DNA from 2 places in the Aquisalimonas sp. 2447 genome. Region 1 is predicted to be linked to the other one. Evidence: predicted binding sites of a transcription regulator. Region 1 holds the regulator's gene; the other holds the start of a gene.
The links. The regulator sigma-54, encoded in region 1, starts transcription at its own class of promoters, with help from an activator protein. The targets are predictions, from matches to a motif close to TGGCANGNTNCNTGCTT.
Positions count from the first base shown of each region.

Region 2: nirB (nitrite reductase large subunit NirB) is a predicted target of sigma-54. The motif match lies at 2,238-2,254, and genes of this name have one in related genera.

Region 1 covers NZ_CP050695.1:3,091,478-3,095,445, forward strand. The annotation lists gene lptB (LPS export ABC transporter ATP-binding protein) at 1-472, shown strand, start outside; gene KU884_RS14635 (RNA polymerase factor sigma-54) at 638-2,221, shown strand; gene hpf (ribosome hibernation-promoting factor, HPF/YfiA family) at 2,274-2,612, shown strand; gene ptsN (PTS IIA-like nitrogen regulatory protein PtsN) at 2,685-3,158, shown strand; gene KU884_RS14650 (HPr kinase/phosphorylase) at 3,155-3,655, shown strand; gene rapZ (RNase adapter RapZ) at 3,648-3,968, shown strand, end outside.
Region 2 covers NZ_CP050695.1:269,782-273,749, reverse strand. The annotation lists gene nirB (nitrite reductase large subunit NirB) at 1-2,092, opposite strand, end outside; gene KU884_RS01185 (ABC transporter ATP-binding protein) at 2,428-3,225, opposite strand; gene ntrB (nitrate ABC transporter permease) at 3,238-3,968, opposite strand, start outside.

The sequences.
Region 1 (3,968 bases):
GGAAGCATCCATTTTCCGCAAGCTCACGGTGATGGACAACCTGTTGGCGATCCTGGAGACGCGCCCGGAACTGGACCGCAAGCAGCGTCGCGAGCGCGCCCAGGAACTGCTCGAGGAGTTCAGTGTTGCCCACCTGCACGACCAGACCGGCATCAGTCTCTCCGGGGGTGAGCGCCGCCGGGTGGAAATCGCCCGCGCCCTTGCAGCCAACCCGCGCTTCATCCTGCTGGATGAACCCTTCGCCGGTGTCGACCCCATCTCGGTGCTGGATATCCAGGCCATCATCCGCCACCTGGCGGAGCGGGACATCGGCGTCCTGATTACCGATCACAACGTGCGTGAAACCCTGGGCATCTGTCAGCGCGCCTATATCCTCGCGCAGGGAGAAGTCATTGCCAGGGGCAGTTCCGAAGAGGTCCTTGCCAACCGCAAGGTGCGCGAAGTGTACCTGGGGGAGGAGTTCCGGCTGTAGACGCGACCCGGGTCCCGCTGAGACAACATGCCGTCACGCAAGTATCGCGCCAATGTTCTAACGCGGGCCTGAGTCGGTTACGATGGGAGACATGGATAACACCAGCATTCACCGAATCCGGTCCGAGCAGCTGCCCACGACGGCGGCGGGAGACCCGCGTTGTCGATGAAACAGTCGCTACAACTCAAGCTCGGACAGCAGCTCACCATGACCCCCCAACTGCAGCAGGCCATCAAGCTGCTGCAGCTCTCCACGCTTGAGCTACGCACGGAAATCCAGCAGGCGCTGGACTCCAACCTGATGCTGGAACCCGCCGACGATCTCGACGAGTCCGACGATGCCGAACTCGACAGCAGCGGCAACGCGGACGGCGAAGACAGCCAGAACAACGCCGAAGACGGCGGCGAGCGCACGGAGGCTGCCGAGAACCGGGAGCATGCGGAGTCCACAGAGGCTGCCGCAAGCGAGGCTACCGGCGCGGAGATAACCACCGACAGCGGCGAACCGGAGCTGAGCACGGAAAACCAGCAGAGCGATATCCCCGAAGACCTGCCGCTGGACTCCGACTGGAACGACATCTACGACGGCAGCACCTCGTACAGTGCCGCCGGCAGCGACGATGAACAGCGGGAAACCTGGGAAAACCGTACCGCCGGTGACGGTGGTGGCCTCCACGAGCACCTGTTGTGGCAGGCCCAGCTCTCCCATTTCAGTGATCGCGACATGGCCATTGCCGAGGCCATCATCGACGGCGTCCGCGACGACGGTTATCTCGGCGTCAGCATCGAGGACATCTGCGCCTCGGTGTCTTCGGACGAGCCGGTGGAGGCCGATGAAGTCGAGGCGGTGCGCCACCTGATCCAGCGCTTCGACCCGGTCGGCGTGGCCTCTTTGGACCCCCGCGAGGCGCTACTGGTCCAGCTGGACCAGTTTCCCGACGACACGCCCTGGCTGAACGAAGCACGGCTGCTCGTGGACCGCCACCTGGATCTGCTCGGCAGCCGTCAGGTCAGCCAGCTGACCCGCAAACTGAAGATCAGCGAGGGCGAGCTGGGCGAGGTGCTGGCCCTGGTTCGCTCGCTTGACCCGCGCCCCGGCTCGCAGATCAGTAGCGCACCGGCTGAGTACGTCATCCCCGACGTCTATGTGCGCAAGGAGCGTGGTGCCTGGCGGGTCGAGCTCAACCCCGAAGCCGCCCCCAAGATCCGGGTGAACAGCTACTACGCCGGGCTGGTGAAGCGCGGCGACCAGGGCAGCGACAACTCCACCATGCGCCAGCACCTGCAGGAGGCCCGCTGGTTCATCAAGAGTCTACAGAGCCGCAACGAGACCCTGCTCAAGGTCGCCACCTGCATCGTCAACCACCAGCAGGAGTTCCTGGAGCACGGCGAAGAGTCCATGAAACCTCTGGTGCTGCGGGAGGTGGCCGAAGAGGTGGAAATGCACGAATCCACCATCTCGCGCATCACCACCCAGAAGTACATGTACACCCCGCGGGGCACCTTCGAGTTCAAGTATTTCTTCTCCAGCCATGTGCACACCGTCGACGGTGACGAGTGCTCGGCGACCGCCATCCGTGCGCGCATTCGCCGCCTGATCGGCGACGAGGATCCGCGCAAGCCGCTCAGCGACAGCAAACTTGCGGAGATTCTCAAAAACGAGGGAATCGATGTGGCGCGACGGACCGTAGCCAAGTATCGTGAATCCATGTCCATTGCCTCGTCCAACGACAGGAAACGCATCGCCTGAGCTCCGGGATGCACGATATCCCGGCCCGAGCGGGCGCCATCAAGGAGGCCTTATGCAGATAGACGTCACCGGGCACCACATCGATCTCACCGACGCCCTGCGGGATTACGTGCAAGCGAAGATGGACAAACTGGAACGCCATTTCGACAATGTCGTGGATGTCCACGTCATCCTGACCGTGGAGAAGCTCGTCCAGAAGGCCGAGGCCACCATGAAGCTCAGTGGCGCCAAGCTGTACGCTGACGCCAGCGCCCAGGACATGTACGCTGCCATTGACGGTCTGGTGGAGAAGCTCGACCGCCAGGTGAAGAAGCACAAGGAAAAGGTCACCGATCACCGCCGCAACGAAGGGGCTCAGGCCAAGGCGGCGGGTGAAGGCGACGAGGACTGACACCCTGCGCCGGTGGCCTTTCCGGCCACCGGCGATAACGGACGCCGCAGCCATGACCCTGCGTGGAACAGCATGATCAAGATTGCCGACCTGATCACTCCGGACCGTGTCGCCTGTGACGTCGACGTCACCAGCAAGAAGCGCGGGCTTGAAGTCCTCAGTGACCTCGTTGCCGCCTCCGACCCCGCGCTGTCCGCTCAGACCATTTTCGACAAGCTCATCAACCGCGAGAAACTCGGCAGCACCGGTCTCGGGCACGGTGTTGCCCTGCCCCATGCGCGCATGGACGGCAACGAAGCGGCGGCAGCGGCATTCATCCGCACCGGCGATGCCATCGACTTCGACGCCTTCGATGGTGAACCGGTGGATCTCCTGTTCGCCCTTGTGGTGCCGGAGCACTTCACCGACGAACACCTGCAGATCCTGGCGCGGCTGGCGGAAATGTTCAGCGACGCGTCGTTCTGCAACCGGCTTCGGAATGCACCCGACGCCCAGGCCCTGTTCCAGTTGCTCACGGAGTGGGAGTCGGGCGCAGGACAGGCATGACCCGCACCGGGAACACCACCACCATTCCGGGCGTGCTGGTCGCCATCCATGGGGACGGCATCCTGCTGCAGGGCGACAGCGGCATCGGCAAGAGCGAACTGGCTCTGCAACTGCTGGACCGCGGCCACCAGCTGGTGGCGGACGACAGCGTCACCGTGGCCGTTCGCAACGGTGTCCTTAGCGGCCATGCACCGAGCAGCCTGGCGGGGATGCTGGAGATCCGCGGCCTGGGCCCCTGCCCGGCGGACGTTCTGTTCGGGCACAATGCCATCCGCCCGTCGGCGGCGATCACCCTGGTGGTCGGTCTCTGCCGACCCAAGGACTGGCTGGACTGGCCCCGGCTCGCCCCCGTCCGTGACGCCATCACCCTGGCCGGCATCCTGGTCCCCCGGGTCCGGCTGCCGGTGGCACCGGAACGGCCTCTGGCGCTGGTGGTCGAGGCCCTGGCCCGACTGCATGGCAGCGGCCATCTGCAGAGCGAGACCGAGCATGCATGAGCAGACACGCCTGATCATCGTCAGCGGCCTCTCGGGCTCAGGCAAGACCGTGGCGCTGCATACGCTGGAAGACAACGGCTGCTACTGCATCGACAACCTCCCCGTGACCATGCTCGCCGCCTTCGGCGACCATGTCACCAGCCTGGCACCGGAGGCTCTGGGCCATTACGCTGTGGGCGTTGACGCCCGCAACCGCATGAACGATCTGGAAGCGTTTCCGGAGATCCTTGCGAAGCTGAAGCGGGTCACCGGCATCCAGCCGGAGATCCTGTTCCTCACCGCCGACGAGAGCACGCTGATCAAGCGCTTCTCC
Region 2 (3,968 bases), 1.2 Mb from region 1:
TGGCGACCACGCCGAAGTCCTTGATGCTGGCCTCGGCGCAGTTGCGCGGGCAGCCGGAGACGGCCATCTTGAACTTGTGCGGCGTCCAGGTGCCCCAGGTCATCTCCTCCAGCTCGATGCCGCAGGTGGTGGAGTCCTGGGTGCCGAAGCGGCACCACTCGGAACCGACACAGGTCTTTACCGTGCGCAGCGCCTTGCCGTAGGCGTGGCCGGAGACGAAGCCGGCGTCGGAGAGATCGCCCCAGACGCCGGGGAGCTGCTCCTTTTTCACCCCCAGCAGGTCGATACGCTGGCCGCCGGTGATCTTCACCGTGGGCACCTCGTACTTCTCCGCGACCTCGGCGATAGAGCGCAGCTGCTGGGGCGTGGTAACGCCGCCCCAGATGCGGGGTACCACGGAGAAGGTGCCGTCCTTCTGGATGTTGGCGTGCATGCGCTCGTTGACGAAGCGTGCCTGGGAGTCGTCCTCGGCGTCATCCGGCCAGGTGGAGATGAGGTAGTAGTTCAGCGCCGGGCGGCACTTCTCGCAGCCGTCGTCGGTCTTCCAGGCCAGGTTGTCGAACACCTGGCGCAAGGTGGTCAGCCCCTCGGTGCGGATGGCCTCGCGCACCTGGTCGTGACTCATGTCGGTGCAGCCACACATGGGCTTGGCCTTGCCGGCCTCGTAGTCACCGCCCATGGTGGCGGCCAGGAGCTGTTCCACCAGTCCGCTGCAGGAGCCGCAGGAGGCGGCCGCCTTGGTATGGGACTTCACGTCATCCAGGGTGAACAGCCCCTCCTTGGTGATGGCCTGGACGATGTCGCCCTTGCACACGCCATTGCAGTCGCAAATCTGGGCTTCGTCGGCCAGATTGGCCACCTGATTGACGCCACCATGCCCGGAGTCGCCCAGATGCGCCTGGCCGAACAGCAGGCTGTCGCGAAAGTCGGCGACGGAGGTCCCGTCGCGCAGCAGCTGGAAATACCAGGTGCCGTCACCGGTGTCGCCGTAGAGCACGGTGCCGACGATGCGGTCGTCCTTGACGCAGATCTTCTTGTAGACCCCGGCGGCCGGGTCCTGATAGACGATGTTCTCCACGCCGTCGGCATCCTGGAACTCGCCGGCGGAGTAGAGATCGACCCCGGTGACCTTGAGCTTGGTGGAGGTCACCGATCCCTGGTACAGCCGGAAGCCGTAGCCCGCCAGGTGGTTCGCGCACACCCGGGCCTGCTCGAAAAGGGGAGCCACCAGGCCGTAACAGACACCGCGGTGCTGCACGCACTCGCCCACGGCGTAGATGCTGGGGTCGAAGGTCTGCATGGTGTCGGACACCACAACGCCGCGGTCACAGTAAAGGCCGGCCTTCTCGGCGAGTTCCTTGTTCGGCTTGATGCCCACGGCCATGACCACCAGGTCGGCGTCCTCTTCCGGGCCCTCCTTGAAGCACACTTTCTCGATGCCGTTCTCGTCGGCAACGATCTCACTGGTCTGGGCCTCCATGCGGAACTTCATGCCCCGCTCTTCCAGGGACTGCTGCAGGTAGTTGCCGGCGGTCTGGTCGAGCTGACGCTCCATCAGCCACGGCATGAGGTGCACCACCGTTACGTCCATGCCCTGCTGCATGAGCCCGTAGGCGGCCTCCAGACCAAGCAGCCCGCCGCCGATCACCACCGCCTTGCGGTGCTTGCGGCTGGCGGCCAGCATGCTGTCCACGTCCTTGACGTCCCGGTAGGTCACCACGTCGGGATGATCACGCCCCGGAACCGGGATGACCACCGGGTGGGAGCCGGTCCCCAGCAGCAGGCGATCGTAGGACTCGACGGTGCCGTCGGCAGCGAAAACGCGCTTGCCGATGCGATCCACTTCGATGATTTCCTTGCCCTTATGGAAGGTGACCCCGTGCGCGTCGTACCAGTCCTCGCTGTTGAGCATGATGTCGTCCAGGGATTTCTCCCCGGCCAGCAGCGGCGAGAGCATGATGCGGTTGTAGTTGCCGTAGGGCTCGGCGCCGAACACGGTGATGTCGTACTTGTCCGGGGCAATGGTCTGCAGTTCCTCGATGACCTTCATGCCCGCCATGCCGTTTCCGACCAGCACCAGTTTCTCTTTCATGTCGTCCTCCCTCCGGAAACCCGGTCGTGCCACTGAGGCACCAAAAAAAAGGCGCTCACAATCGCCAGCCCTGTCAGGGCCGAGCGATCGTGAACGCCGTTGTCCATGGTGCGGTCGCCATTGACCGCATTGCTTACCAATAGGCTTTCAGAAATCGTGCCAGGCCTGGCAAACCAGGCATTTTCCCGCGATCACGAGAACTTACGGCCCATCAGTTAAGCGCCGGACGCCGCGTCCTGCTCCGTGATGGTGCAGTGCGATACGACATTGCATCAGCACAGGGCATGAACGGTGTCGTCGGCGGGGACGGTTCGGGCCGTCCACCGTGGGACCATTCATGCCGCGTCGGCCGGTCGACCGTGGCGCTCGTACAGAAACCGGAGAACCGACTTCCGCGCAGCGGTGTAGACCGGTTGATCGGCCACCTCAAGGCGAGCCCGCGGGCGCTCCAGCTCCACCGGGAGCACCTCCCCAATGGTGGCCGCCGGGCCATTGGTCATCATCACGATGCGGTCGGAGAGCAGCACGGCTTCATCGACGTCATGGGTGATCATGATGACGGTATTGCCGCGGCGGGCATGAATCTCCATGAGCGAGTCCTGCAGATGGGCGCGGGTCAGCGCATCCAGGGCGCCGAACGGCTCATCCATGAGCAGTACGCGGGGCTCCATGGCCAGCGCCCGGGCGATGCCCACGCGCTGCTTCATGCCGCCGGAGATCTCGAAGGGACGCTTGTGCATGGCCTCTTCCATGTGCACCAGCGCCAGGTTCTCCCGGGTCCACTCGTCCCGCTCCGCCTTGCTGCGTGTTCCGGAACAGACCTTGTCCACGGCCAGGCGCACGTTGTCGTAGACGGTCAGCCAGGGCAGCAGGCTGTGATTCTGGAAAATCACCGCACGGTCCGGGCCCGGGCGGTTGACCTCCTTGCCCTCCAGGATCACGCCGCCCTCGGTGGGCTCCAGCAGGCCGGCAACGATGTTCAGCACCGTGGACTTGCCGCAGCCCGAGTGCCCGATCAGCGACACGAACTCGCCTTCGTCCACGCCCAGACTGACGTTCTCCAGGGCACGGAAGGGACCGCTGCGGGTATCGAACTCAATGCCGACATTCTCGATGGTCAGGAAGTTGTTCATGACGGTGCCTCCTCAGGCCTGGCGGTAGTCCAGAACACGCTGAAGTAGATTCATGCCGGACTCCATGAGGATGCCGACAATGCCGATGACGATGATGGAGACGATGATCGACTCCACCAGCAGGTTGTTCCACTCGGCCCAGATGAAATAGCCGATGCCGACACCGCCGGTGAGCATCTCGGCGGCCACGATCACCATCCAGGCGATGCCAAGGGACAGGCGCATGCCGGTGATGATGTGCGGAAGCGTTGCCGGCAGCAGGATCCGCCGCATGATCTCCCAGCCGTTGAGGCGCAGCACCCGGGCGACGTTCATGTAGTCCTCGGGGATGGCGCGCACGCCGGCGGCGGTGTTGATCATGGTCGGCCATATGCAGGTGATGAAGATCACGAAGATCGCCGACGGGTTGGAGGACTCGAACACCAGCAGGCCGATGGGCAGCCACGCCAACGGACTGACCGGTCGCAGGATCTGCACCAGCGGCTGCCAGGCCCGGTTGCAGTTGCGGCTCATGCCCATGAGAAAGCCCATGGGAATGGCCACCAGCATGGCCAGGCCGAAGCCGGCCAGCACCCGCCCCAGGGAGTAGGTCACCTGCCAGCCGATGCCCATGTCGTTGGGCCCGTGCTGGTGGAAGGGCTCGGCGAACAGATACTTCGCCTCTTCCCAGGTGGCCAGGGGCCCCGGCAGGGCCGAAGCGACCTGGCTGCCGAGGAAGGACCACAGCGCCAGCACGATGCCGA